Linked DNA regions of Thermopolyspora flexuosa. The protein of the gene in region 1 interacts with the protein of each later gene in a pairwise test. Links are inferred from orthologs where the notes say so. Each region holds a gene or a part of one and is shown on either strand. Other genes may lie near its edges.

Region 1 (14,566 bases):
GCGGGTCGCCTTCATCACGCCGCCGACGAGCGCGCCCACCGCGGCGATCTTGCCGTTGCGGACCTTGTCGGCCACGTCGGCGTTCTCCGCGATCACCTGGTCGACGAGCGCGGCGAGCTCGCCCTCGTCGCTCACGATGCGCAGGCCGCGGCGCTCGACCACCTCGTCCGGCGAGCCCTCACCGGCGAGCACGCCCTCGAGCACCTGGCGGGCGAGCTTGTCGTTGAGCTGGCCGGAGGCGACGAGCTCGCACACCCGGGCCACCTGCTCGGGCGTGATCGGCAGCTCGGCGAGCGCCTTGCCGGCCTCGTTCGCCCGGCGGGCGAGCTCGCCCATCCACCACTTGCGCGCGTCCGCGGGCGGGGCCCCGGCCTTCACCGTCGCCTCGACGAGGTCGATCGCCTCGGCGTTGCGCATCGCGGCCATGTCGAGGTCGGACACGCCCCACTCGGCCTGCAGCCGGCGCCGCCGTACCGAGGGCAGCTCGGGCAGCTCGGCGCGCAGCCTCTCCACCCACTCGCGGTCCGGCGCGATCGGCACCAGGTCCGGCTCGGGGAAGTAACGGTAGTCCTGCGCCTCCTCCTTCGAGCGGCCCGAGGTGGTGGTGCCGGTGTCCTCGTGGAAGTGCCGGGTCTCCTGGACGATCCGGCCGCCCTCGTCGAGGATCGCGGCCTGCCGCTCGATCTCGTGGCGCACCGCGCGCTCCACCGAGCGCAGCGAGTTGAGGTTCTTCGTCTCGGTACGGGTGCCCCACTCGGTGCCGCCGCGCGGCATGAGCGAGACGTTCACGTCGCAGCGCAGCGAGCCCTGCTCCATGCGCACGTCGGACACGCCGAGGGCGCGCATCAGCTCGCGCAGCTCGGCGACGTACGCGCGGGCCACCTGCGGGGCGAGCTTGCCGGTGCCGGTGATCGGCTTGGTGACGATCTCCACGAGCGGGATGCCCGCCCGGTTGTAGTCGACGATCGAGTAGTCCGCGCCGTGGATGCGGCCGGTGGCGCCGCCCACGTGGGTGGACTTGCCGGTGTCCTCCTCCAGATGCACCCGCTCGATGCCGATGCGCACGGTCTCCCCGTCCACCTCGACATCGATGTAGCCGTCGTAGCAGAGCGGCTCGTCATACTGGCTGATCTGGAAGTTCTTCGGCATGTCCGGATAGAAGTAGTTCTTCCGGGCGAACCGGCACCACTCGGCGATCGAGCAGTTGAGCGCGAGGCCGATGCGGATCGTGGACTCGATCGCCTTCGCGTTCGCCACGGGCAGCGATCCGGGCAGGCCGAGGCAGACCGGGCATACCTGGGTGTTCGGCGGCGCCCCGAACGTGGTCGGGCAGCCGCAGAACATCTTGGAGGCGGTGCCGAGCTCGACGTGCGTCTCGAGCCCGAGCACGGGCTCGTAGCGCTCCATCGCCTCGTCGAACGGCGTCAGGGTCTCGGTCGGGGTGCTCACAGCGACGGGGCCTCCTTCAGCAGCGGGCCGCCCCAGCGTTCCTCCAGGGCCTTCTCAACGGCGGCGCCGACCCGGTAGCAGCGGTCGTCGCCCAGCACCGGGGCGATGATCTGCAGGCCGACGGGCAGGTTGTCCTCCTCGGCGAGGCCGCACGGGACGGAGATGGCGGCGTTGCCCGCGAGGTTCGACGGGATCGTGCACAGGTCGGCGAGGTACATCGCCATCGGGTCGTCGACGCGCTCGCCGAGCTTGAACGCGGTGGTCGGCGTGGTCGGCGAGACGAGCACGTCGACCTGCTGGAACGCGGCCTCGAAGTCGCGGGCGATGAGCGTGCGCACCTTCTGCGCCGAGCCGTAGTAGGCGTCGTAGTAGCCGGACGAGAGCGCGTACGTGCCGAGCATGATGCGGCGCTTCACCTCCGGGCCGAACCCGGCGGCGCGGGTGAGCGCCATCACCTCCTCGGCGCTGCGCGTGCCGTCGTCGCCGACCCGCAGGCCGTACCGCATCGCGTCGAACCGGGCGAGGTTCGACGAGCACTCCGACGGCGCGATCAGGTAGTACGCGGGCAGCGCGTAGGCGAACGACGGGCAGGAGACCTCGATCGTCTTCGCGCCGAGCTTCTCCAGCAGCTCGACGGCCTCGGTGAACCGGCGCAGCACGCCGCGCTGGTAGCCCTCGCCCTCGACGAACTCCTTGATCACGCCGATCCGCAGGCCGGACACGTCGGCCTGGCGGGCCGCCTCCACCACCGGCGGCACCGGGGCGTTGATCGAGGTGGAGTCGAGCGGGTCGTGCCCGGAGAACGCCTCGTGCAGCAGCGCGGCGTCGAGCACGTTGCGGGCGAACGGGCCCGGGGTGTCGAGCGAGGAGGCGAACGCGATCAGGCCGTACCGGGAGGAGCCGCCGTAGGTGGGCTTGGTGCCGACGATGCCGGTGACCGCCGCGGGCTGGCGGATCGAGCCGCCGGTGTCGGTGCCGGTGGCGAGCGGCACGGCGTACGCGGCGACCGCGGCCGCCGAACCACCCGAGGAGCCGCCGGGCACCCGGGTGAGGTCCCACGGGTTGCGGGTGGGCTTGTAGGCCGAGTTCTCCGTGGAGGAGCCCATGGCGAACTCGTCGAGGTTGGTCTTGCCCACGATCACCAGGCCGGCCTCGCGCAGCCGCCGGGTGACGGTGGCGTCGTACGGCGGGCGCCAGCCCTCGAGGATCTTCGAGGCGGCGGTGGTGGGCATGTCGACCGTGGTGAAGATGTCCTTGTGCGCGATCGGCACGCCGGCGAGCGGGCCGAGCCTCTCGCCCTTCGCGCGGCGCTCGTCGACCGCGCGGGCCTGCTCGAGCGCGGCGTCGGCCGCGACGTGCAGGAAGGCGTCGATCTTCGGCTCGACCTCGGCGATGCGGTCGAGGTGCGCCTGGGTCACCTCCACGGCGGAGACCTCGCCGGACGCGACCAGCCGGCCGAGTTCGGCGGCGGTCTTCCTGATCAGCTCGCTCATGCCTCCTCCCCCAGGATGCGCGGGACGCGGAAGCGGTCGTCCTCGACGGCGGGCGCCTGGTCCAGCGCCTGCTGCGGCGTCAGGCCGGGCCGTACCTCGTCGGGCCGGAAGACGTTGGTGAGCGGCAGCGCGTGCGAGGACGGCGGGATGTCGTCGGTGGCGACCTCGGCGACGCGGGCGACCGCGGCGATGATCTGGTCGAGCTGGCCGGCGAAGTGGTCCAGCTCCTCGTCGGTCAGCGCCAGCCGGGACAACCGTGCGAGGTGAGCGACCTCGTCGCGGGTTATGGCGGACATGAGGCGTTCAAACCCGTTTCGTCGATGCTGATGGGACAGTCACTTCATCCTAGGGCGACCGTCCCAGCTCGCCGAACGTTTAACGCACGCCTCACAAGGGCGTACGGCACGGCCGCGCGGAGGCGTGCGACATGCCCGGAAACGCCGGGGCCGCGCGGTCACACCGCCCCGGCCGGCGCCTCCACCGCGGTGATCGGCGGGTCGGTGCGCAGCCGCTCGCGCAGCCACGCGGTCGCGTCGGCGGGGGCCATCGGCTCGCCGAGCCACCAGCCCTGGCCGACGTCGCAGTTGAGGTCGCGCAGCCGGTCGGCGATCTCCGCGGACTCCACGCCCTCGGCGACCGAGCGCAGCCCGAGCGAGCGGACCAGCTCGATCGTGGAGCGCACGATGCGCTCGTCGTCGGGCGACTCGGTGAGCCGCCGCACGAACGACGCGTCGATCTTCACCTCGGAGACCGGCAGCCGCTGCAGCCGCACCAGCGACGAGTAGCCGGTGCCGAAGTCGTCGAGGGCGAGCTGCACGCCGAGCGCGGCGAGCTCGCGGATCGTGTCGGCCGCGTACGCCTGGTCGGTCATGAGCACCCGCTCGGTCACCTCGAGCCGGAGCGCGCGGGCGGGCAGGCGCAGGCGGGCGAGCGCGGCCTCGATCTGCTCGGCGAGGCCGTTGTCGAGCAGGTCCCGGGCGGACACGTTCACCGAGACCGGCACCTGCATGCCCTGGTGCCACCACTGCGCGGCCTGCTCCATCGCCATGCCGATGACGTACTGGGTGAGCTCCCGCATCAGGTACGACTGCTCGGCGAGCGGGATGAACTCGCTCGGGGACACCGGGCCGCGCACCGGGTGCCACCAGCGCAGCAGCGCCTCCACGCCGTCCACCGAGCGGTCGGCGAGCGTCACCTTGGGCTGGTAGTGCAGCTCCAGCTCGCCCCGGTCGATGGCGCGGCGCAGGTCGCCCTGGAGGCTGAGCCGTTCCGGCGAGTTGCGGTCCTTGTCCGGCACGTAGAACTCCACGCCCGAGCGCGCCTCCTTCGCCAGGTACATGGCGACGTCCGCGCGCTGGAGCAGCAGCTGGAAGTCGGGGGCGTGGTCGGGGTGGAGCGCGATGCCCACCGAGGCGTCGAGGTCGAACGTCATGCCCTCGAGGCGGACCGGCTCGGTGAGCGCGGCGCGCAGCCGGGCCGCCACCTCCTTGGCCGCCTGGGCGTCGCGGATCGACGGCAGCAGCACGGCGAACTCGTCGCCGCCGAGCCGGGCCACCACGTCGCCGGGCCGTACGCTGTGGGTCAGCCGGTGGCCGATGATCTGCAGCAGCCGGTCGCCGACCGGGTGGCCGAGGGTGTCGTTCACCTCCTTGAACCCGTCGAGGTCGAGCAGGAGCAGGCCGAGCCGCTGGTCGTCGCGCACCTCGGCGAGCGCCTCCTCGATCGCGATGATCAGATGCTTGCGGTTGGGCAGGCCGGTGAGCTCGTCGTGCATCGCCTGGTGGTCGCGGCGGGCCGAGAGCGTGGCGGTGAAGTACATCGCGGCGAGCGGCGCCGTAAACAGCGGCACGAGCATCGGCGTGTACGCCATCACCACGACCACCACCGGGGCGAGGCCGAGCATCGTGGCGTACACCAGGCCCTGCGGGCCGGCCGACAGCCGCAGCACGCGCAGCACCGAGCGGCGCTCGTGCAGCGCCACCGCGGCGCAGACGAGCAGCGCGCGCACGGAGAAGTAGGCGAGCGCGGCGAGCGCGATCGCGAGCACGTCGTCCCCGTCGGCGGGCACCCACGGCTCGGCCGGGTGCGGCAGCACGCCGAAGGCGCCGAGCACCACCGCCCCGGCGGTGCAGGCGAGCGTGACGTGCGCGACGTTGAACGCCACCCGATGCCAGGCCCGGCGGTTCACCAGGCCGCACACCACGATCGCCGCGGCCTGGGTGAGCACCGCGAGCGACAGGCCGTAGTGGAGCAGCACGGCGAAGCTGAACATCACCGAGGCGGGCGTGCCGCCCACCAGGGTGGACGACGAGGTCACCACGGGCCGCAGCTCGCCCAGCACCACCAGCGCGGCGAGCAGCCACAGCAGCGGCAGGCGCAGCGCCTCGACGAGCTGCTCCGGGCCGAGCCGGGCCTGGGCGACGACGAGCGCGGTGAGCCCGACGATGATGACGCCCGCGAAGTAGGTCCACAGCGGCGATCCCGGCCGTGGGCTCGTGTCCCGGGTATCGGATGGGTCGGTCATTATCCGGCAAACCCCCAAGAGGTCATGTTGGGAGGGTACGACCTCGGGGCCACCTCGCGAAACCAAATGGGCACGTTGCGTCACGGCTGTTCCGTAGTCGAGATCCCCTCCGGCCCCTTCTCCAGCAGGATGAGGAACTGGGCCTCGTCGAGCACGGGCACGCCGAGCTTGATCGCCTTGTCCAGCTTGGAGCCCGCGTTCTCCCCGGCGACGAGGTACGAGGTCTTCTTCGACACCGAGCCGGTCGCCTTGCCGCCGCGGGCCTGGATCGCCTCGTTCGCGCTGTCGCGGCTGAAGTTCTGCAGGGTGCCGGTGACCACGAGGGTGAGGCCCTCGAGCGTCTTGGGCAGCTCCTCCCCCGCGGCGGGCGCCTCCTCCTCCATGCGCACGCCCGCCCGGCGCCAGCGCTCGACGATCTCCCGGTGCCAGTCCACCGCGTACCACTCGCGGATCGACGCGGCGATCGTCGGACCGACGCCCTCGACCGCGGCGAGCTCCTCCTCGCTCGCCGCGAAGATCCGGTCGAGCGAGCGGAACTCGGCGGCGAGCGCCTGCGCCGCGACCGGGCCGACGTGCCGGATGGACAGGGCGACGATCACCCGCCACAGCTGCGCGCGCTTCGCCTGCTCCAGCTGCTCCAGCAGGGTGAGCGTGGTCTTCTTCGGCTCGCCGTTCTGGTTGGCGAAGAACCGCACCACCTTCGGTTCGCCGGTCTTCGGGTCGATCTTCGGCAGGCCGGTGTCCTGGTCGCGGACGAGCGTGCGGATCGGCAGCAGCCGCTCCAGGGTGAGGTCGAACAGGTCCGCCTCGGTGCGCACCGGCGGCTCCTGCGGCGGCAGCGGCTGGGTGAGCGCGGTCGCCGCCACGTACCCGAGCGAGCTGATTTCGAACGCGCCCCGCCCGGCGGCGAAGAAGATGCGCTCGCGGAGCTGGGCCGGGCAGGACCGGGAGTTCGGGCAGCGGATGTCCACGTCGCCCTCGCGCTCCCGGCGCAGCTCGGTGCCGCACTCCGGGCAGTGGGTGGGCATGACGAACTCCCGCTCGGAGCCGTCCCGCAGCTCCTCCACCGGCTTGACGATCTCCGGGATCACGTCGCCGGCCTTGCGCAGCACCACGGTGTCGCCGATGAGCACGCCCTTGCGCCGCACCTCGTCGGCGTTGTGCAGGGTCGCCCGCTCGACCGTGGACCCGGCCACCTTCACCGGTTTCATCACCCCGTACGGGGTTACGCGCCCGGTGCGGCCCACGCTCACCTCGATGCCGAGCAGCTTGGTGGTGACCTCCACCGGCGGGTACTTGTACGCGATCGCCCACCGGGGCGCCCGGGCGGTGGAGCCGAGCTGCCGCTGCTTGCCGAAGTCGTCCACCTTCACCACGACGCCGTCGATCTCGTACGGCGTGTCGTGGCGGTGCCGCTGGTAGTACGCGATGAACTCGCGCACCTCGTCGAGGGTGTCGACCACCCGGTACAGGTCGCTCACCGGCAGGCCCATCGCCTTGAACCGTTCATAGGTCTCCGACTGGGCCTTCGGCACCTCGCTCCCGTCCCACCGGCCGATGCCGTGGCAGATCACGTGCAGGTCGCGCTGCGCGGTGATCCGCGGGTCCTTCTGCCGCAGCGACCCGGCCGCCGAGTTGCGCGGGTTCGCGAACGGCTGCTTCCCCTCGTCGAGCAGCCTCCGGTTGAGCTCCTCGAACGCGGCCACCGTCAGGTACACCTCGCCGCGCACCTCGAGCAGGTCGGGCACGTCGTCGCCGGACAGCCGGTACGGCACCTCGGCGATGGTGCGCACGTTGTGGGTGACGTCCTCCCCGACGACCCCGTCGCCGCGGGTGGCCGCGCGCACCAGCCTGCCCTTCTCGTACAGCAGCGAGATCGCCAGGCCGTCGATCTTCAGCTCACACAGGTACGGGCCGGGCTCGCGTTCGAGCATGCGGCGGGTGCGCGCCTCCCAGGCGGCCAGCTCCTCGTCACTGAACGCGTTGTCGAGGCTCTCCATGCGCTGGACGTGCCGCACCTTGGCGAACGTGGTGGAGATCGGCGCGCCCACCCGCTGGGTCGGCGAGTCGGGGGTGCGCAGCTCCGGATGCGCCTCCTCCAGCTCCTTGATCTCGCGCATCCACGCGTCGTACTCGGCGTCGCTCACGGTGGGCGCGTCGAGCACGTAGTACCGCCAGTTCGCCTCGTTGATCAGCTCGGAGAGCTCCGCGTGCCGCTCCCGAGCCGCCGCCGGCACCCCGTCCTGCTCGACGCTCATCAGCCCGTCTCCCCTCGTGAAACGGTCGCCCCCGTCAGGCGAGCACCCGTCGACCAACCGCACAGACAACGTTATCGCCGCGACCGACAATTCACCGGAGACCGCGCTGACGCCACGCCTCCACGATCCCCTCGGGTACGTGCGCAGCGCCGATATCCCACGGCGGCCGACGCCATACGCTACGCGCACTCGCGGAGGAGGGGTTCGACCCGCGGCTCCACCAAGGACATTCACAAGATCGGGATGCGGCCGCGTATGCGATCCCGCAGGTGCGAGGACGGCGTGCGGGCGGACGCCGGGATCGGAACGCGTCGTCCCGGACCGCGGAACGGCTTGTGACCCCGGGTGCGGATACTTCGATCGGCGATACTTTCGCCGACGATACTTTCATCGGCGAAAGTATCGTCCGCCGAAGTAACCGGTGGAGCACGCACCGGGCCATCCGCGAGCACCGTCGCCGGCGTGATGAACCCAATGGATCACCACTGGCTCAGGCTCCTGCTCCGCAGATGACGCGACCCCGCGGCGAGGGCCGGGGGTCGGCGCGTGGGTCAGTCCTCGCCCGGGTCGTCGCGGAGGACCTTGGCGGCCTCGCGGCACTTGGCGAGGGCGGCCTTGGCGTAGCGCGGGGAGGCGCCGGCGAGGCCGCAGGTGGGGGTGAGGACGACCTGGTCGGCGAGGGTGGACGGGGGGAAGCCGAGGCGGCGCCACAGTTCGAGGGCGGGCTTGGCGACGACACCGATGTCGGGGAGGCGGGCGTCGGTGCCGGGGACGACGCCGAGGAAGAAGGCGGTGCCGGCCTCGATCGCCTCGCCGATGGGGTCCTCGTCCTGGCGGCGCAGCAGGGCGGCGTCGAGGGAGACGCCCCTGGCGCCCGCGTCGCGGATCAGGGTGATCGGGACGTTGGGCGCGCAGCAGTGCACGATCGGGTAGACGCCGTCCGCGGCCACACCGCGCAGCACGGTGCGCAGACGCTCGGTGACGATGGGGGCCTCGACGGCGGGGAGGCGGCCGAAGCCGGAGGCGGTGGGCACGGTGCCGGCGAGCACGCCGGGCAGGCCGGGCTCGTCGAGCTGGAGCACGATCGTGGTGGCGCCGGGCACGCGCCGCCGTACCTGGGCGAGGTGGGCGGTGACGCCCTCGGCGAGGGACTCGGCCAGGTCGCGTACCGCGCCCGGGTCCTTGAGCATCTTGTCGCCGTACCGCAGCTCGATGGTCGCGGCGAGCGTCCAGGGGCCGCAGACCTGGACCTTGAGCGGCCCGGTGTAGTTGTGGGCGATCTCCTCCAGGCCGTCGAGGTCCCGGGACAGGTGGTCGTACGCGCGGCCCAGGTCCCGGCCGGGGGCCTGGGTGATCCGCCAGCCGGACGGCTGGACCTCCACCGGCATGTCCACGAGCAGCGAGGCCGTACGCCCGACCATGTCGGCGCCCACCCCGCGCTCGGGCAGCTCCGGCAGGTAGGGCAGGTCGGGCAGCTCGCCGAAGACGACGCGCAGCGCCTCGAGGTGGTCCTCACCCGGGTGGGAGCCCACGCCGGTCGCGCTCGCCGTACTCCACGGGAAACGATCGCCGTTGTCGCTCACGGTGCCAGCTTAGAGAGCGCCGCGAACAGGTCCGGACCGCGCGGACCGGCGGCCGTGGGGGCCGGTGCGATGCGGTAAGCATGGGTGCCATGAAGCTCACCAAGTACGGCCATGCGTGCGTGCGGCTGGAGAAGGACGGCCACACGCTCGTGATCGACCCCGGGAAGTTCTCCGGCGCGGGAGTGCTCGACGGCGCGGACACCGTGCTCATCACCCACGAGCACTTCGACCACCTCGACGAGCAGGCGCTGCGGGAGGCCGCGGCCAAGAACGTCGCGCTGGAGATCTACGGCCCCGAGGCGGTGATCTCCAGGCTCGGCGACATCGCGGTGCTCACCCGGGCGGTGCGCGACGGCGACCGGTTCCGCAGCAACGGCTTCGACATCGCGGTCGCGGGCGAGTGGCACGCGGTCAACCACCCGGACCAGCCGGTGGTGCAGAACGTCGGCTTCCTCGTCGCGGACGAGATCTTCTATCCCGGCGACGCGCTCACCGTGCCGGACTTCGAGGTGCCCACCCTGCTGCTGCCGACGAACGCGCCGTGGGTCAAGCTCCGCGAGTGGGTCGAGTACCTGCGCACGGTACGGCCCGGCCGCGCCTACTCCACCCACGACGGCCTGCTCAACGAGGTGGGCCTGAAGCTGATCGACAACTGGCTGGGCATGGAGGCCGACCGGCACAAGGCCGAGATCCGGCGCCTCGCGCCCGGCGAGAGCGTGACGCTCGGCGGCTGAGCCCGCCCGAAGCCCGTCCGAGGCCCGGCCGGGGCCCGCCTGGCGGGCGGCGGTGGCGCCCCGGCGCCCGGGCGGGCGGCGAAGCGTCGGGAAGCGTCAGGAGGCGGACCGGATCGTGCCCGAGCCGAGCACGACGTCGCCGTCGTAGAGCACGGCCGCCTGGCCGGGGGCAACCCCGGTGGCCGGGCGGTCGAGGTCGATGCGCAGCAGCCCGTCGGTGACCCGGGCGCGGCAGCCGTACACCTCGCCGTGCGCGCGCAGCTGCACCGAGCAGGTGAGCGGGCCGCGCGGCTCGTCGATGGGGCCGTTCCAGATCGGGCGCTCGGCGATGATCGAGGTGACCTCGAGCGCGGAGCGCGGGCCGACGGTGACCGTGTTCGTGGCGGGCTCGATCGACAGCACGTAGCGGGGCCGGCCGTCGGGTGCCGGGCGGCCGAGGCGCAGGCCCTTGCGCTGGCCGACGGTGAAGCCGTACGCGCCGTCGTGCTCGCCGAGCACCTCGCCGGTGAGCGCGTCCACGATCGGGCCGGGCCGGGTGCCGAGCCGCTCGGCGAGGAAGGCCCGGGTGTCGCCGTCGGCGATGAAGCAGATGTCGTGGCTGTCCGGCTTGTCGGCCACGGTGAGGCCGCGCCTGGCGGCCTCGGCGCGCACCTGCTCCTTGGTGGAGTCGCCGAGCGGGAACATCGCGTGGGCGAGCTGCTCGCGGGTGAGCACGCCGAGCACGTACGACTGGTCCTTGCCCGGATCGACGCTGCGGCGCAGCACGCCGTTCTCCAGCCGGGCGTGGTGGCCGGTGGCGACCGCGTCGAAGCCGAGCGCGAGCGCGCGGTCGAGCACCGCCTCGAACTTGATCTTCTCGTTGCAGCGCAGGCAGGGGTTGGGGGTACGGCCGGCCGCGTACTCGCTGACGAAGTCCTCCACCACGTCGTGGTGGAAGCGTTCGGCCATGTCCCACACGTAGAACGGGATGCCGATCACGTCGGCGGCGCGGCGCGCGTCGCGCACGTCCTCGAGCGTGCAGCAGCCGCGGGCGCCGGTGCGGTACGAGCGCGGGTTGGCGGACAGCGCCAGGTGCACGCCGGTGACGTCATGGCCCGCCTCGGCGATGCGCGCGGCGGCCACCGCCGAGTCGACGCCGCCGGACATGGCGGCCAGTACACGAAGCCCCATATTCGTCGAGACTACCTGTGCCCGCGGGGTCGCCGGGCGGCTCGCCGTACCCGGTCGGCGGCCCCTGATTGGCGGGCGGCGCGGGCACCTGCGAGGATCGGTGCCCATGCGAGACGAACGGATCGCGGCGTTCTGGTCGTGGTGGGCGGAGAACCGGCCACGGCTCGACGCGATGCTCGATGCGGGGGACGAGACCGGGCTCGCCGAGGCGCTCGCCCCGGCCGTGGCGGCGATCGACGAGCGGCTGGCCTGGGAGATCGAGCCGGGGAAGGCGGCCGGCCAGGCGCTCGTGGTGACCTCGGCGGGCGCGCCGGACCTGCGGCCGCTCGCCCACCGGTGGGTGCGCGCCGCGCCCCCGGCCGACGAGCGGTGGGAGTTCCACCCGTCGCGGCAGCCGCACCCGAACGCGATGGAGCTGAGAATCCAGGTGGGTGGGCGCGAGTTCGCGTTCGACCAGATCGTGCTCGGCATGCGCATCCCGCCCGGCAAGCCGCGCCTCGACCTGGTGGTCTACCACCCGATCTATCCGGACCTCGACGACGAGACGCGTACCGAGAGCGCGCTGCTCGCGCTCGACTGGATCCTCGGCGAGGACGAGGTGGCCCGGTGGATCGGCGACATCACCGCGGCCTCGTTCGAGCCGCTCGACCCGGTGCCCGTTGTGCACCTGCCCGCGGTGGTCGCCGGGCTCGCCCAGGAGCACGACGAGCCGCGCTGGGTGGCGCTGGAGGGCCGCACCCCGGCCGGGGGCAAGGTGACCGCGACCGCGCGGTTCCCGCTGCGGCCGGTGGACTTCCCGCTGTTCGACCAGCACATCACGGTGGCGCTGCCGTACCGGGAGGCGGACGCGGACGGGCTGCCGACCGGCGCGTCGGCGGAGGCGCTCGACGTCTTCGAGCTCGAGCTCGCCGCGGCGCTGCCGGACGACCAGGCGCTGCCCGCGGTGCAGATCAACGCCGACCGGGTGCGGGAGATCCACATCTACGCCGACCCGGACGCGGGCGTGGCGGACCGGATCCGCGAGCTGGTCAAGGGGTGGCGGCAGGGCCGCGCCAAGGTCGAGGTGGAGTCCGACCCGGGCTGGCTGTCGATCTCCCACTTCCTCAACTGATCCCGGCCCGCCGGGCGCGCTCCACCACCGGGCCGATCACCTCGGCGAGCCGGTCCACGTCGGCCTTGGTCGAGGTGTGGCCGAGGGAGAACCGCAGCGAGCCGCGGGCGCGCAGCGCGTCGGCGCCCATGGCGAGCAGCACGTGGGACGGCTGCGCGACCCCGGCGGTGCAGGCCGAGCCGGTGGAGCACTCCACGCCCTTGGCGTCGAGCAGCATGAGCAGCGCGTCGCCCTCGCAGCCGGGGAAGGAGAAGTGCGCGTTGCCGGGCAGCCGGTGCACCGGGTCGCCGTTGAGGATCACGTCCGGTACGGCCTGCCGTACCCGGGCGATGAGGTCGTCGCGCAGCTCGGTGAGCCGGGCGGCGAGCTCCTCGCGGCGCGCCACGGCGTGCTCCACGGCCGCGGCGAAGCCGGCGATCGCGGGGGCGTCGAGGGTGCCCGAGCGCACCTCGCGCTCCTGCCCGCCGCCGTGCAGCACCGGGGCCGGGTCGACGCCGCGGGCGAGCAGCAGCGCGCCCACCCCGAACGGGCCGCCGATCTTGTGCCCGGTGAGGGTGAGCGCGTCCACGCCGCTGTCGGCGAACGACACCGGAAGCTGGCCCACCGCCTGGACCGCGTCGGTGTGGAACGGGATGCCGTACTCGTGGGCGATCGCGGCGAGCTCGGCCACCGGCTGCACGGTGCCGACCTCGTTGTTCGCCCACATCACGCTGACCAGGGCGACGTCGTCCGGGTTGCGCTCGATCACCTCGCGCAGCGTCTCCGGGTGCACCCGGCCGTGCTCGTCGACCGCGAGCTCCTCGACCACCGCGCCCTGCCGCTCGCCGAGCCAGCGTGCCGGGTCGAGCACGGCGTGGTGCTCGACCGAGCTGACCAGGACGCGCCGTGCCCCGGAGGCGGCGCGGGCCCAGTAGAGGCCCTTGATCGCGAGGTTGTCCGCCTCGGTGCCGCCCGAGGTGAACACCACCTCGCTGGGCCGGGCGCCGAGCGCGCTCGCGATGCTCTCCCGGGCCTCCTCCACGACGCGCCGCATCCGCCGGCCCGAGGCGTGCAGCGACGAGGCGTTGCCGACCGTGCCGAGGTGCGCGGTCATCGCCTCGATCGCCTCGGGGAGCATGGGCGTGGTGGCCGCGTGATCCAGATAAGCCATGGCACCTTTCAGGGTAACCGGGGCCGCCGGACCGGCCCGGGAGCGGGTGGCCCGCCCCCGGGCGGCGTACGGCTCACGCGGCACGCCCGTACGGCGGGCGGGCTACTTGCGCTTCTCGATCTCGTCGACGAGCTGCGGCACGACCTTGAACAGGTCGCCCACCACGCCGAAGTCGGCGAGCTCGAAGATCGGGGCCTCCGGGTCCTTGTTGATCGCCATGATCGTCTTGGCGGTCTGCATGCCGGCCCGGTGCTGGATCGCGCCGGAGATGCCCACGGCGATGTAGAGCTGCGGCGAGACGGTCTTGCCGGTCTGGCCGATCTGGAACTGGTGCGGGTACCACTGGGCGTCGGTGGCGGCCCGGGAGGCGCCGACGGCCGCGCCGAGGGAGTCGGCGAGCCGCTCGATGAGCGCGAAGTTCTCCGCGGAGCCGACGCCGCGGCCACCGGCGACCACGATCGCGGCCTCGGTGAGCTCGGGCCGGGCGCCCTTCTCCTGCTTGACCCGCTCGACGATCTTCGCGCCGCGGGCGGCGTCGGACAGCTCGACGGTCACCTGCACCTCGGCGCCCGCGGCCGGGGCCGGCTCGGGCGCGGTGGAGTTCGGCCGCACCGCGATGATCGGGGTGCCCTTGGTGACCCGGGACTTGACGTTCACGCCGCCGCCGAAGATCGACTGCTCGGCGACGAAGCCCTCGCCGACGCCGACCGCGTCGGTGATCACACCGGAGTCGGTCTTGATCGCGAGGCGGCCGGCGACCTCCTTGCCCTCGGGGGTGGCGGCGATCAGCACCGCGCCCGGGGCGGCCTCGCCGACGAGCTTGGCGAGCAGCTCGGCCTTGGGGGCGACCACATAGCCGGTGATCTCCTCGGCGTCGGCGACGTAGATCTTCTCCGCGCCGTACTCGGCGAGCCTCGCCTTCGCCTCGGGCGTGTAGCCCGGCCCGGCCCACACCGCGGAGGGCGAGCCGAGGGAACGGGCCAGGGTGAGCAGTTCGAGGGTGACCTTCTTGACCTCACCGTCGACATGCTCGACGAGTACGAGAATTTCCGACATCAGCCCGCCCTCTCAGATGAACTTCTTCGACGCGAGGA
Region 2 (14,687 bases), 650 kb from region 1 along the record:
GTCCGGCCCCGGCCGGAGCAGCGGGGAGAACAACGCGAACAGCAGCGCCGCGCCGTCCACCATCGCCGCGTCGATCACCCGCCCGCGGCCGGTGCGCTCCCGCTCGAACAGCGCGAGCACGATGCCGTACGCGAGCATCAGGCCGCCGCCCGCGAAGTCACCGAGGATGTTGATCGGCGGGGTGGGCTTCTCCCCGGCCCGGCCGAGCATCGACAGCACCCCGGAGATCGCGATGTAGTCGATGTCGTGCCCGGCCCGCCCGGCGAGCGGCCCGTCCTGGCCCCACCCGGTCAGCCGCCCGTAGACGAGCCGCGGGTTGACCGCGTGCAGGTCGTCGGGCCCGATGCCGAGCCGCTCGGCGACCCCGGGCCGGAACACCTCGATCACCACGTCGGCCTGCGCGGCGAGCCGCTTGAACGCCTCGACCCCGCGCGGCGACTTCAGGTCGAGCCCGATGGTGCGCTTGCCCCGGTCGAGGGCGGTGCCGTGCGGCCGGTCGCCGAGCGCCCGCACCGTCTCCACCCGGTCGACGCGCAGCACCTGCGCACCGTGGTCGGCGAGCATCATCCCGGCGAACGGCCCCGGCGCGAGCCCGGCCAGCTCCAGCACGCGCACCCCGGCCAGCGGCCCATTCCCCATCGTCCGGCACCTCCCGGTACGGCGGCGGCAAAGCGGTCAATATGGTCCCGATCCGCCTAGTAGAACAAGATTCGGCCGGCGTTCGCAACCGCCGTGTCCAGGCGCGACGGGAGCCCGTGCGGCCGTGCCGTACCTCCGGCCGCCAATGGCCTAGACCGGTTGTTGACCTGGGCTTCGGTGTGTCGTCACGGAGTTTTCCGGCCGCGCCGCTTAGAATTTCTTGTCGGCCTCTACCGGTTTCGGGGACCCGCTGAGTTTTCGCACGTTTAACGTGTCTAGTCTGGTCCGGGGTTATTGAAGGAGATACCGTCACGTAGAGGCGAACTCCGCTAACAAATCGTGGGGGTGATGGCATGCCCGGACGCGGGACCGGTTCCTCAGTGGTGAGGACCCGCCCCTCCGAGCCCCGCATGGCGGCGCACCAGAGGGCCGTCGAGCAGATCAAGGCGTCGTACGCCGAGCTGCCCGAGGGCGCGCCGCCGCGGCTCGCCAAGGGCACGACCAACCTGTTCCGGTTCCGCCCCCCGGCCCGTCAGGCGAAGCTCTCCGCCAAGGACCTGGACCAGGTGATCTCGGTCGATCCGGAGACCCGGACCGCCGAGGTCCAGGGCATGACCACCTACGAGACCCTGGTGGACGCCACGCTGCCGTACGGGCTCATGCCGTACGTGGTGCCGCAGCTCAAGACGATCACCCTCGGCGGCGCCGTCACCGGCCTCGGCATCGAGTCCACCAGCTTCCGCAACGGCCTGCCGCACGAGTCGGTCGAGGAGATGGAGATCCTCACCGGGGACGGCCGCGTGGTCGTCGCCCGGCCCGACGGCGAGCACGCGGACCTGTTCCGCGCGTTCCCCAACTCCTACGGCACGCTCGGCTACGCGCTGCGGCTGCGGATCAAGCTCGCCCCGGTGAAGCCCTACGTACGGCTGACGCACCTCCGCTTCACCGACGCGCACAAGTGCATGCTGGCGATGCAGGAGATCTGCGAGGCCGGCGACCTCGACGGCGAGACCGTGGACTTCGTCGACGGCGTCTTCTTCGCCCCGGACGAGCTGTACATCACCGTGGGCCGGTTCGCCGACCGGGCGCCGTACACCTCGGACTACACCGGCATGCGCATCTACTACCAGTCGATCCGCCGGCGCGGCCGGGACTGGCTCACGGTGCGCGACTACCTGTGGCGGTGGGACACCGACTGGTTCTGGTGCTCGCGCGCGTTCGGCGTGCAGCAGCCGCTGGTGCGCTCGCTCGTGCCGCGCCGCTGGCTGCGCTCGGACGTCTACCGGAAGCTGGTCGGCCTCGACAAGCGCTTCCAGATCACCGCGCGGGTGGACCGCTGGCTCGACCGCCCGGTGCAGGAGTCGGTGATCCAGGACGTGGAGATCCCGGTCGAGCGCGGCGCCGACTTCCTCGCCTTCTTCCACGAGAAGGTCGGCATGACGCCGGTGTGGATGTGCCCGCTCAAGGCACAGGAGCACTGGCCGCTCTACCCGATGGAGCCGAACCGGCTGTACGTCAACTTCGGCTTCTGGGGCATGGTCCCGCTGCCCCGCGGGCAATACGACGGGTACTACAACCGCCTGATCGAGAAGGCCGTGCACGATCTCGAGGGCCACAAGTCGCTGTACTCCACGTCGTTCTACCCCCGCGAGGAGTTCTGGCGCCTCTACAACGGGGACGCCTACTGGCCGGTCAAGCGGGCCTACGACCCCGACGGCAGGCTTCTCGACCTCTACGACAAGTGCGTCCGGGGGCGTTAGGAGGTTTCACCGGATGACCACACTCGCGCGGATCTTCGAGAGGATCGTGGGCGACGACGTCGGGGTCGCGTTCTCGGCCTACGACGGCAGCAAGGCGGGTCCGGACGACGCCGACATCAGGATCGAGGTGAAGTCCCCCATCGCGGTGGCCTACCTCGCCCAGGCGCCGGGCGAGCTGGGCCTCGCCCGGGCGTACGTGTCCGGCCACATCGACGTGCACGGCGACCTGTACACGCTGCTGTCGCGCATGTGGTCGCTCACCCTCAACGACCTGCCGCTGCGCGAGAAGCTCGACGCCATCCGGTCGCTCGGGGTCAAGCCGCTGCTCATGCGGGTGCCCCCGCCGCCGCAGGAGGTACGGCGCAGCGCCCTGGCCCGCCTCGGCAGCCGGCACGCCAAGCAGCGGGACGCCAAGGCGATCAGCCACCACTACGACGTCTCCAACCGGTTCTACGAGTGGGTGCTCGGCCCCTCCATGACCTACACCTGCGCGGTGTTCCCCAAGGAGGACTCCACCCTGGAGGAGGCCCAGTACACCAAGCACGACCTGGTGGCCAGGAAGCTCGGCCTCCGGCCCGGGATGCGGCTGCTCGACGTCGGCTGCGGCTGGGGCGGCATGGTGATGCACGCGGCCGAGAAGTACGGCGTCAAGGCGCTCGGCGTGACGCTGTCCCGGCAGCAGGCCGAGTGGGCGCAGAAGGCGATCGCCGAGCGCGGGCTCGGTGACCTCGCCGAGGTCCGGCACATGGACTACCGCGACGTGACCGAGACCGGCTTCGACGCGATCAGCTCCATCGGCCTCACCGAGCACATCGGCAAGGACAACCTGCCGTTCTACTTCCGCTTCCTCAACTCCAAGCTCAAGCCGGGCGGGCGGCTGCTCAACCACTGCATCACCCGGCCCACCGGCAAGGAGAAGACGATCAACACCGGCGGGTTCATCAACCGCTACATCTTCCCGGACGGGGAGCTGGAGTCGGTCGGCTACCTGATCCGGCAGATGGAGGACAACGGCTTCGAGATCCGGCACGAGGAGAACCTGCGCGAGCACTACGCCAAGACGCTGCGGTTCTGGTGCGCCAACCTCGAGGAGCACTGGGACGAGGCGGTGCAGGAGGTCGGCCGGGCGATCGCCCGGATCTGGCGCCTCTACATGGCCGGGTGCATCGTCGGCTTCGAGCGCAACAAGGTCCAGCTCCACCAGGTGCTCGCGGTGAAGCTGGAGTCCGACGGCACCTCGCACGTGCCGCTGCGGCCCGCCGTCGACTGGCCCTGACCGAGCCTCGGACACGGGTACGGCCCGCCTCGGCGACGCGGAAGGCGGGCCGTACCGGGACGGACGCGGATCCGGCCGCGGGCCGGTCCCAGCTCGGGGTCGGGACCGGGCCGTCGGCCGTCAGCCGCGCAGCTCGCGCTTGAGGATCTTGCCGGTGGCGGTCATCGGCAGCGAGTCACGGAACTCGACGATGCGCGGGTACTTGTAAGCGGCCATGTGCTCCTTGGCCCAGGCGATCAGCTCCTCCTCGGTGATCTTCGCGCCCGGGTTGAGGATCACGTACGCCTTGATCTCCTCGCCGTGCTCCTCGTGGGGCACGCCGACGACGGCCGCGAGCGAGACCGCCTCGTGGCCCATGAGGACCTCCTCGACCTCCCGCGGGTAGACGTTGAACCCGCCGCGGATGATCATGTCCTTCGCCCGGTCCACGATCGCGTAGTAGCCGTCGGCGTCCCGGGTGGCGATGTCCCCGGTGCGGAACCAGCCGTCCCGCATCACCTCGGCGGTCGCCTCGGGCCGCTTGTAGTAGCCCTTCATCACGTTGTGCCCGCGGATCGCGATCTCGCCCGGGCCCTCGCCCTCGACCGTGTTCCAGTCGGGGTCGACGAGCTTCATCTCCACGCCCCAGATCGGGGTGCCGATCGTGCCGGGCTTCGCCGGGCGGCCCGGCTGGTTGAAGCTCGCCACCGGCGAGGTCTCCGACAGGCCGTACCCCTCGAGGATCTGCACGCCGAAGTGCTGCTCGAAGTCCTTGAGCAGCTCCACCGGGAGCGACGCGCCGCCGGAGACGCAGGTCTGCAGCGAGTCCGGGACCTCGGCGCCCTCGTTCTTCGCCGCCGACACCAGGCCCCAGTACATCGTGGGCACGCCGGCGAAGAACGTCACCTTCTCCTTGCGCATGAGCTCGAGCGCGGGCTTCGCCTCGAAGCGCGGCATGAGCACGATCGTGCCGCGGCGCAGGAAGCCGGTGTTCATCACCACGGACTGGCCGAACGAGTGGAACAGCGGCAGCACGCCGAGGTAGACGTCCACCTCGGCCGCCTTCTCGAACATCGTGTTCGAGACCATGGCGTTCATGAGCATGTTCATGTGGGTGAGCTCGGCGCCCTTGGGGCGGCCGGTGGTGCCGCTGGTGTAGAGGATCACCGCGGTGTCGTCCGGCTCGGTCTGAACCGTTTCGAACTCCCCGGACACGCCGTCGAGCGCGCCCCAGATCGTGTCGGCGCCCTCGATCGACGAGGTGGTGGCGAGCGCGGTCGCGGGCAGCACGATGAAGTTCTTCGGGTCCACGTCGGAGCGGGACCGGGCGTGCTCGTCCCACGCCTCCTTGCCGCGCTGCCCGAGCGGGAGCTCCGGGGTGCCCTCGAAGCAGAAGAACACCTTGGAGTCGGAGTCGTCGAGGTGGTACGCGATCTCACGCGTCTGCAGCAGCACGTTGAGCGGCACCACCGTGGCGCCGGCCTTGAGGATGCCGTAGTAGACGAACGGGAAGTAGGGCAGGTTCGGGCAGGCGATCGCGACCTTGTCCCCTCTGCCGATGCCGCGGGAGGCGAGCAGGTTCGCCACCTGGTTCGCCACCGTATTGATCATCGAGTAGGGGAGCCGCATGTCGCCGAAGACGATCGCGGTCCTGTCGGGGGTGACCCGGGCGCTGTCCTCCAGGACGATCGAAAGGTTCAGCATCGAACTCTCCTTGGTTCGCCACGTACGGCTGGCGCCATATTCGCATTCCGACATACCTACCGGTACGTAGCGGTTGATTACAGATTGGTACAGGAGCGATATAGAACCGCGGACCTGCGCCGGGCTGCTCCCTACCCGGGCGCTGATCAGCGCAATCTCCGGTGGCCGGATCGCGCCGTGGCGGACGGGCGCGCGAGGGCTCGCGGCGCGGCTGCGCACGCCGGTTCGGGATCGGGACGAGACGTTGACGCTCCGCCGCGCGTTCGTGATCGTGCGTGACGCGCCCGGTCGGCGCGCGTCCGAGCGTGGCGGGGCGCGATGTGGCGAACCAGGGGAGAGGGCCGCCCGGTACGGCGGGCGGCGGGCGTGGCGGACGGCCGGGATCGTCGGGTACGGCGAAACGGCGGGCCGTGCCGTACCCGGTCGCGTCGTGGCCCGCCGCGGCGGCGGGCGGGCCGCGGCGGGCCGGAGGTCAGGAGCCGGTGATGCGCACCGAGCTGAACACCGTGTTGATGTCGGGGCGCAGCTCGCGCCGGGTGTCCGGCACGGACATGTAGACGATCGACGGCAGCTTCCGGCCGGTGTCGATCGCCGCCACCACCATCGTGGTCTTACTCTCGCCGGCGGTGACCTGGTACGCCATGAGCTGGCCGTTCCGGCCGCCGATCGTCAGCTTCTGCTGGACGGTCTTCACGACCGTGTTGCCCTTGGGGAAGAACTTCAGCCGGGCGTGGTAGGCGACCGCGCTCACCACCGGGGTGAGCTTGTCCGGCGAGGTGTACCTCGAGGCGAGCTGCTCCGGCAGCGGGCCGGTCATCAGCTGGGCGTACTGCGGCTTGCCGGTCGGGTCCTTGCCCGCCGCGACGTACTGGCGCGTGGTGTAGCCGTAGGCGGTGCGGATCCTCTCGCCGCGCGGGTCCTCCCGCCACAGGCCGCCGAGCCGCGGCACGCTGATCCCCGCCGTCGGGTCGGTGATCGTGCCGTTCACCGGGGAGGCCTGCCCGGTGTACCTGGGCAGCCGGGTACGGGTCGGGGCCGGCTTGGTGGACGCCGTGGCGTTCGCCGACGGCGTGCTCTGGGCGGCCGCCGCCTCCTCGTCGCCGCCGGACAGCGGACCGCCGACGAACGCCCAGACGATCACGCCGACGAGCGCGACGGCCACCGTGCCCGCGAACGCGTACAGCCAGAAGGGACGGCCCTCCTTGGCGAGCTCCTCCTCGTCGCCGATCGCCTGGTAGTTCTCGCCGAAGACGGTGTTCCACAGCTCCTGCTGGCGCTCCGGCGGCGGCGTCTTCGGGCCGCTGATCTGACCGGCGGTGACGAACGGCCGGTAGGGGTCGTCGTCCGGCGCGTTGCCCTGCGGACCACCCTGCGGTCCGCCGGGACCCTGCTGGGGACGGCCCTGCGCGGGCCCCTGGGGGTGGCCCTGCGGCTGGGGACCCTGGGGTCCGCCCTGCGGCCCGCCCGGTGCCTGGCCCTGCGGACCACCCTGCGGCCGGCCCTGGGGTCCGCCGTGGCCCTGCTGCTCCGGCGGGCGGCCGTGCGGCTGTCCATGCGGGCCACCGGGGCCTTGCCCCTGGGGCGGACGGCCCTGCGGCGGCGGTCCCTGGTGGGGCTGCGGCCCGCCCTGCGGCCGCGGGCCGGGCGGCTGCGGGCCGTGCTGCTGATGCGGACCGGGCTGCGGCCGACCCTGCTGGTGCGGGCCACCGTGCTGCTGCGGGGGACCCTGCGGCGGGCGGCCGGGCGGCGGCTGCTGCGGCCGGGGTCCGGGACGGCCTTCGGGATGCGGCCCACGGCCGCGCTCGGCCTCGCCCTGCCGCGTCCCGGCGTCACCGGCCACCGGGGCGGAGAACGGCTGCGGCGCGGGGCCGGAGGAGTGCGGCGCCGAGGGGTGGCCGCCGCCGTACGGGCCCTGAGGCTGCGGGCCGGGACGCGGGCCGCCCGGCGCGCCGGGGGCACGGTGCCCGGACTCCTGCCCCGAAGGCGTCTGCGGCCAGGACGGCGTCGGAGGCCGGTCGCTGTGCTCCGTAGCCATGGCTGGCGTTCCTCCCGCGGTCATGCCCGGTCTTGAAGGCGTCGGCATGATCTCATGCGCGCCCGGGTGTTCCGCAGGCGAACCGAAGAACGCGTCCCTGAACCGCTGTCCAGAGGGTTCCGTCGGAGGGTCCTGCATCGGCAGGTCCCATTCCGCTGAATTGTGCTCCGGTCCCGGCTGGACTGAGTTGGCCACGCGACGAGGGTAGTCTAATGGGACATAGGAGGTCACAACGGATCTATCACCATCGGGTATCGCCTTCCCGGCCGTTTCATTGCGTGATCTCCGGCGGCGACGGCGGGCGAAGGCGATGAATGCCCCTTGCAACCTGCGCTAGTCTTGCAGTATGCGTTCCGCGACCCTTAGCAGGCCGCATCGACCAAGGTGATGGAGTGACCGGTCGATGCGGCTGCCCCTCGTGTGATCCGGGGGGTTTCTTTGTGGGCTGGATCGGTCGGTCGCCGGCACGGACGTGAAAAAAGGGAACGACCTCATGAGCGAGCAGTACGACCCGAAGGCGCTGCAGGAGAAGTGGCAGCCACGCTGGGAGGAGCTGGACCCATTCCGCGCCGAGGAGAGCGCGGACGACCCGCGCCCCCGCAAGTACCTGCTCGACATGTTCCCCTACCCATCGGGTGACCTTCACATGGGTCACGGCGAGGCGTTCGCCATCGCCGACGTGCTGGCCCGGTACTGGTTCCACAAGGGCTACAACGTGCTGCACCCGATCGGGTGGGACTCCTTCGGGCTGCCGGCCGAGAACGCCGCGATCAAACGGAACGCGCACCCGGCCGAGTGGACGTACTCGAACATCGACACGCAGGCCGCCTCGTTCCGCCGCTACGGCATCTCCTTCGACTGGTCCCGGCGCCTGCACACCAGCGACCCCGAGTACTACCGCTGGAACCAGTGGCTGTTCCTGCGCTTCTACGAGCGCGGCCTCGCCTACCGCAAGGACGGCCTGGTCAACTGGTGCCCGCAGGACCAGACCGTGCTCGCCAACGAGCAGGTGGTGAACGGCCGCTGCGAGCGCTGCGGCACCGAGGTGGTCCGCCGCAAGCTCACCCAGTGGTACTTCAAGATCACTGAGTACGCGCAGCGGCTGCTCGACGACATGGCCCAGCTCGAGGGCGGCTGGCCGGAGCGCGTGCTCACCATGCAGCGCAACTGGATCGGCCGGTCCACCGGCGCGGACGTGCAGTTCCGCATCGAGGGCCGGGAGGAGCCGGTCACCGTCTTCACCACGCGCCCGGACACCCTGTACGGCGCGACGTTCTTCGTGATCGCCGCGGACTCGCCGCTCGCCGAGGAGGTGTGCGCCCCGGACCGGCGGGCCGACCTGGAGGCGTACCGGGCCGAGGTGGCGAAGCTCTCCGACATCGAGCGGCTGTCCACCGAGAAGGAGAAGACCGGCGTCTTCCTCGGCACGTACGCGATCAACCCGGTGAACGGCGAGCGCCTCCCGGTGTGGGCGGCCGACTACGTGCTCGCCGACTACGGCCACGGCGCGATCATGGCGGTGCCCGCGCACGACCAGCGCGACCTCGACTTCGCCCGCAAGTTCGGGCTGCCGGTGCGGGTCGTGGTCGACACCGGCGAGCCCGACCCGGCCGAGACCGGCGTCGCCACCCCGGGCGAGGGCACGCTGGTCAACTCCGGCCCGCTCAACGGCCTGAGCAAGAGCGAGGCGATCGCCAAGATCATCGAGATCCTCGAGGAGCAGGGCACCGGCAAGGCCGCGGTCAACTTCCGGCTGCGCGACTGGCTCGTCTCCCGCCAGCGGTTCTGGGGCACGCCGATCCCGATCATCCACTGCCCGGACTGCGGCGAGGTCCCGGTGCCGGACGACCAGCTCCCGGTCACCCTGCCCGACCTGCGCGGCGAGGCGCTCGCGCCGAAGGGCATCTCCCCGCTCGCCGGCGCCACCGACTGGGTGAACGTCGACTGTCCCAAGTGCGGCAACCCCGCCAAGCGGGACACCGACACGATGGACACCTTCGTCGACTCCTCCTGGTACTTCCTGCGGTACATCTCGCCGCACCACGAGGAGGGACCGTTCGACGTCGAGCGGGTGCGCAAGTGGCTGCCGGTCGACCAGTACGTCGGCGGCGTCGAGCACGCCGTGCTGCACCTGCTGTACTCCCGGTTCTTCACCAAGGTCCTGTACGACATGGGCCTGGTCGACTTCACCGAGCCGTTCACCCGGCTGCTCAACCAGGGCCAGGTGATCAACCAGGGCAAGGCGATGTCGAAGTCGCTCGGCAACGGCGTCGACCTCGGTGAGCAGATCGACAAGTACGGCGTCGACGCGGTGCGGCTCACCATGGTCTTCGCCGGCCCGCCGGAGGACGACATCGACTGGGCCGACGTCTCGCCGGGCGCGTCGCAGAAGTACCTCGCCCGCGCGCTGCGGGTGATGACCGAGGCCGGTGCCGCGAGCGAGCCCGGCATCTCGTTCGAGAACGGCGACCTGGAGCTGCGCCGGATCACCCACCGGACGATCGACGAGGTCACCCGGCTCGTCGAGTCCTACCGGTTCAACGTCGCCGTGGCGCGGATGATGGAGCTCACCTCCGCGATCCGCAAGGCGATCGACAGCGGGCCGGGCGCGGCCGACCCGGCGGTGCGCGAGGCCGCCGAGGCGCTGGCGATCATGCTCTCCCTGGTCGCGCCGTACGTCGCCGAGGAGGGCTGGGAGCGGCTGGGCCACGGGCCGACGATCACCCGCGTGCCCTGGCCGGAGGCCGACCCGGCGCTGCTCGTGGTCGAGTCGGTCACCTGCGTCGTGCAGGTCGCGGGCAAGGTGCGCGACCGCCTGGAGGTCTCCCCGGACATCTCCGAGTCCGAGCTGCAGGCCCTGGCGCTCGCCTCCCAGAAGGTGCAGGCCTACCTGTCCGGTGAGCCGCGCAAGGTGATCGTCCGCGCGCCCAAGCTGGTGAACATCGTTCCCTGACGGACCTGACGAACGTACGGCCCGCGAGCGCGTCCGTCGCGGGCCGTACGGCGTTTTTCACGGGGGCGGCGGGGGACCCGCCGCCCGCACGCGTGTGGCCCGGCACGGTCACCTGGCCGTCCGGGCGGCGATGATCCGGCCGGGGCCTGGCCGGCCGGTCGTCGGGCTCAGAGCTTGCGCAGCACGGCCACCACGCGGCCGAGCAGGGTCGCCTCGTCGCCGGGGATCGGGTCGTAGGCGGGGTTCTGCGGCACGAGCCAGACGTGGCCGTCCTTGCGCTTGAACGTCTTGACCGTCGCCTCGCCGTCGATCATGGCCGCGACGATGTCGCCGTTCTCCGCGACGGGCTGCTGGCGCACCACCACCCAGTCGCCGTCCATGATCGCCGCGTCGATCATGGAGTCACCGGTGACCTGGAGCAGGAAGAGCGTGCCCTCGCCGACGAGCTGCTTGGGCAGCGCGAAGACGTCCTCGACCCGCTCCTCGGCGAGGATCGGGCCACCGGCGGCGATGCGGCCGACGAGCGGCACGTAGGCGGCGGCCGGGCGGTTCACGCCCTGCTGCTCCTCGGAACCCGCGTCCGGATCGACCCACAGCGCCGGCTCACCCGGCAGGCGGACCTCCAGCGCCCGCGGGCGGTGCGGGTCCCGGCGCAGGTACCCCTTGCGCTGCAGCGCGGTGAGCTGGTGCGACACGCTGGAGGTGCTGGTGAGCTGGACCGCCTCGCCGATCTCCCGCATCGACGGCGGGTAACCGCGCCGCTGCACCGACTCCCGGATCACCTCGAGAATTCTGCGCTGCCGGGGCGTGAGCCCGAGGGCGTCGCGCCGGCGTACCGCCAAATCGACGGGGGTGCCCGCCTCTTCCTTTTCGCTCATGAATCCTCCTCGCGGCGCGGCCCGTCGAACCCGGTCACGAGCCGGTCTTCCGATCCGTGTTCTTCCTGTCGCACATCGCGACCGTACCTCTATTCAAGATCATCATCAAACAATTGTTCGATAGTGTCTCGAAATCGACGGTCGCGTGGTGTACAACATCGTACGGGAGTTCGATCGATATGGTGTTCGATTCGCGATCTTACTGATCCGTTTTTTCGCGATTCTCGAGGGAGGCGGCGATGCGGATCGACGTGCCGACGTCCGCGGACGGGTCCTCCGGCGGAGCCTCGGGCGGGGGCTCCGAGCCGCCCGGCGATCCGGCCGCTCGCGGCGGCCTCCCGCGCGGCGAGCACCTCGCCCCGGTCATCCCGATCTCCGCCGCCAGGCGACGCAGAGCCGCCCGCGGGGCCTCGCCGACCGGCGGAGCCCGGACCCTCGGCCCGCGCGCCTCCTGGGCCGCGGGCGTGCCCGTCACGGCGGCACGTGAGCACGGGCCGGCCCCGGCCCGTGGCGCGGCACCCCGTGCGGCACGGACCGTCGCGGCGTCGCCCGCGCGGCGCCCCGATCCGCGCGCCCGGGTACGGCGCGGCGTGCGCCCCGAGGCCGCCGGTGAGGCGGCGGCCGTGGGCGCGACGCCCGGAAGGCGTCACCGGGCCACGGGCGGGCGGATGCCCGGCGGGCCGGTGCGGAGGACCGCGCCGCGCCGTCCGGTACGGCTCGCGGCGGGCGGCCGGGCGATGCGGCCGCGAGGGCGCGGCCCGCGGCGCGGCGAGCGGCCGCGTACGCCTCCGATGCGGCTCACCCGGCGAGGCAGGGTCGTGCTGGTCACCACGGTGCTGGCGCTGCTCCTCGGCGCATTGTGGCTGGGTACCCGGGTCGCGGCGATCGCCGTCCCGGCCTGTGGCGGGGTCGCCGCCGTGGCGGACCCGCACGCGCCACGGCTCGCCGTACCGGGCCGGTGAACCGCGCGGCGGGCCGGCAACGGCGACACGGCTCCGGCGCGGCGGCGACACCGGAAGCGGACGTGCGCCCGACGCCCGCGCCCGTGAGCGTCCGACACTCTACACCGGTTCTCCTCGCCGTCCGGTGATCGGCCGCCGGGACCCGTGCCGACCGGCGGGTACGGGCCGTTCCGGCCGCGCCTCCGAAGGGCGGTGCGGCATGCCCCGGTCCGTCCCGTAAGGTGCCCGAGGCATCGCGGGCACGTCTTCTCACCGCCATCCCTGCGGCATCGTGCGACACGCCGGGAACCCCTGCCACACCGGCCGTTGAGCAGTCTCTTCGCGGTCGGACGCTCTCGCCGACTTGCGCTAGCGGTTGGGCACTCCTAGGGTTGAGCCACAAGATGTAGTAGTTACACCGCTGTACTTCACAACAACTTGTGGTTTCTTTGGTGCTCTGTGGTATTTCCGCAGGGCGTGCGTGAGCCTACCCGTGGAGTCGGGCGGTCCTTGGAGTAAGGGGGAACGGCGCGATGCACTGCCCATTCTGCCGTCACCCGGACACCAGGGTCATCGACAGCCGTTCCACCGAGGACGGCGCGGCGATCCGCCGGCGGCGGAGCTGCCCCTCCTGCGGGCGCAGGTTCACCACCCAGGAGACCGTGCTGCTCATGGTGAGCAAGCGCAGCGGGGTGACCGAGCCGTTCTCCCGGGACAAGGTGATCGCCGGCGTACGGCGGGCCTGCCAGGGGCGGCCGGTGAGCGAGGACTCGCTCGCCCGGCTCGGTCAACAGGTGGAGGAGGCGATCCGCGCGACCGGCGTCGCCGAGATCCCTTCGCACGAGGTGGGGCTCGCGATCCTGGGCCCGCTGCGCGAGCTGGACGAGGTGGCGTACCTCAGATTCGCGTCGGTCTACCGCGGCTTCGAGACGCTCGAGGACTTCGAGGCCGAGATCAAGCAACTGCGTGCGGCTCGCGACGGCCAGCAGGCGTGAGCTCGCGCGAACCGGCAAGGCGAGGGAAGTGAACGCGCCGGGGCCCGCCCCGTCGCGCGCACGACGATGTCAGGTGGTTCGGTGCCGGGGCGCACCCGGACCGGCAAGTCCGATATCGGGCTCCGGATGAGCCCGGAAGGGGGAGTGTCATGACCGAGACCGCAGAGGCCACCGGCGGCGCGGCGCCGCGCGGAGGCAAGCGGGGGCGCAAGGGCGGTCTGAAGATGACGCGTATTTTCACCACCCCGGGTGTCCACCCCTACGACGAGGTGGAGTGGGAGCGCCGGGACGTCGTCATGACCAATTGGCGCGACGGATCGGTCAGCTTCGAGCAGCGGGGTGTGGAGTTCCCCTCCTTCTGGTCGGTCAACGCCACCAACATCGTGACGTCGAAGTACTTCCGCGGCGCGGTCGGCACCCCGCAGCGGGAGTGGAGCCTCAAGCAGCTCGTCGACCGCGTGGTCGGCGTGTACGTGAAGACCGGGCGGGAGCACGGCTACTTCGCCACGGACGAGGACGCCGAGATCTTCGAGCACGAGCTGAAGTACGCCCTGATCCACCAGATCTTCTCGTTCAACTCGCCGGTCTGGTTCAACGTCGGCACCAAGTCCCCGCAGCAGGTGTCCGCCTGCTTCATCCTCTCGGTGGACGACACCATGGAGTCGATCCTCGAGTGGTACAAGGAGGAGGGGATCATCTTCAAGGGCGGCTCCGGCGCCGGCGTGAACCTCTCCCGCATCCGGTCCAGCAAGGAGCTGCTGTCGAGCGGCGGTACGGCGAGCGGCCCGGTGTCGTTCATGCGCGGCGCGGACGCCTCGGCCGGCACGATCAAGTCGGGCGGCGCCACCCGGCGCGCGGCGAAGATGGTCGTGCTCGACGTCGACCACCCGGACATCGAGGAGTTCATCGAGTGCAAGGCGCGCGAGGAGCGTAAGATCCGCGTGCTGCGCGACGCCGGGTTCGACATGGACCTCGGCGGCAAGGACATCGTGTCCGTCCAGTACCAGAACGCGAACAACTCGGTGCGGGTCTCCGACGAGTTCATGCGCGCGGTGGAGAGCGGCGGCAAGTTCGGCCTGCGCGCCCGGCTCACCGGCGAGGTGATCGAGGAGGTCGACGCCCGGGAGCTGTTCCGCAAGATGGCCCAGGCCGCCTGGGAGTGCGCCGACCCGGGCATCCAGTACGACGACACGATCAACGACTGGCACACCGCGCCGGAGACCGGCCGGATCACCGCGAGCAACCCGTGCAGCGAGTACCTGCACCTGGACAACTCGTCCTGCAACCTCGCGTCGATCAACCTGCTCAAGTTCCTGCGCGACGACGACACGTTCGACGTCGAGCGGTTCGTGAAGCTCGTCGAGCTGGTCATCACCGCGATGGACATCTCCATCACGTTCGCGGACTTCCCGACCGAGAAGATCCGCGACGTGACCCGCGCCTACCGCCAGCTCGGCATCGGGTACGCCAACCTCGGCGCCCTGCTCATGGCGACCGGCCACGCCTACGACTCCGAGGGCGGCCGCG

Evidence for each region.
Region 2: the proteins of ligA (region 1) and leuS interact in binary tests that used the Escherichia coli proteins (3 or more experiments, as listed by UniProt). The link is inferred for Thermopolyspora flexuosa from one-to-one orthologs.

Annotation. Positions count from the first base shown.
Region 1 is NZ_VFPQ01000001.1:712,442-727,007, reverse strand. Bases 5,136-8,131 are described here. They hold ligA (NAD-dependent DNA ligase LigA), read right to left. Parts: upstream 7,725-8,131; coding sequence 5,547-7,724; downstream 5,136-5,546. Other genes in these bases: FHX40_RS03165 (putative bifunctional diguanylate cyclase/phosphodiesterase), read right to left, coding at 5,136-5,466. Also shown: Asp-tRNA(Asn)/Glu-tRNA(Gln) amidotransferase subunit GatB, read right to left, coding at 1-1,485; Asp-tRNA(Asn)/Glu-tRNA(Gln) amidotransferase subunit GatA, read right to left, coding at 1,446-2,942; Asp-tRNA(Asn)/Glu-tRNA(Gln) amidotransferase subunit GatC, read right to left, coding at 2,939-3,238; more of FHX40_RS03165, read right to left, coding at 3,397-5,135; FHX40_RS03155 (methionine synthase), read right to left, coding at 8,276-9,307; FHX40_RS03150 (MBL fold metallo-hydrolase), read left to right, coding at 9,397-10,041; tRNA 2-thiouridine(34) synthase MnmA, read right to left, coding at 10,138-11,211; FHX40_RS03140 (DUF695 domain-containing protein), read left to right, coding at 11,318-12,322; FHX40_RS03135 (cysteine desulfurase family protein), read right to left, coding at 12,315-13,472; FHX40_RS03130 (electron transfer flavoprotein subunit alpha/FixB family protein), read right to left, coding at 13,575-14,528; FHX40_RS03125 (electron transfer flavoprotein subunit beta/FixA family protein), read right to left, coding at 14,541-14,566. UniProt on the Escherichia coli protein: DNA ligase that catalyzes the formation of phosphodiester linkages between 5'-phosphoryl and 3'-hydroxyl groups in double-stranded DNA using NAD as a coenzyme and as the energy source for the reaction.
Region 2 is NZ_VFPQ01000001.1:1,362,029-1,376,715, forward strand. What follows is about bases 7,500-10,616. They hold leuS (leucine--tRNA ligase), read left to right. Parts: upstream 7,500-7,886; coding sequence 7,887-10,346; downstream 10,347-10,616. Other genes in these bases: lexA (transcriptional repressor LexA), read right to left, coding at 10,514-10,616. Also shown: FHX40_RS06025 (CaiB/BaiF CoA transferase family protein), read right to left, coding at 1-639; FHX40_RS06030 (FAD-binding oxidoreductase), read left to right, coding at 1,050-2,399; FHX40_RS06035 (SAM-dependent methyltransferase), read left to right, coding at 2,413-3,675; FHX40_RS06040 (long-chain-fatty-acid--CoA ligase), read right to left, coding at 3,796-5,358; FHX40_RS24980 (hypothetical protein), read right to left, coding at 5,831-7,393; more of lexA, read right to left, coding at 10,617-11,224; FHX40_RS24985 (hypothetical protein), read left to right, coding at 12,043-12,186; transcriptional regulator NrdR, read left to right, coding at 12,699-13,160; FHX40_RS06070 (vitamin B12-dependent ribonucleotide reductase), read left to right, coding at 13,310-14,687.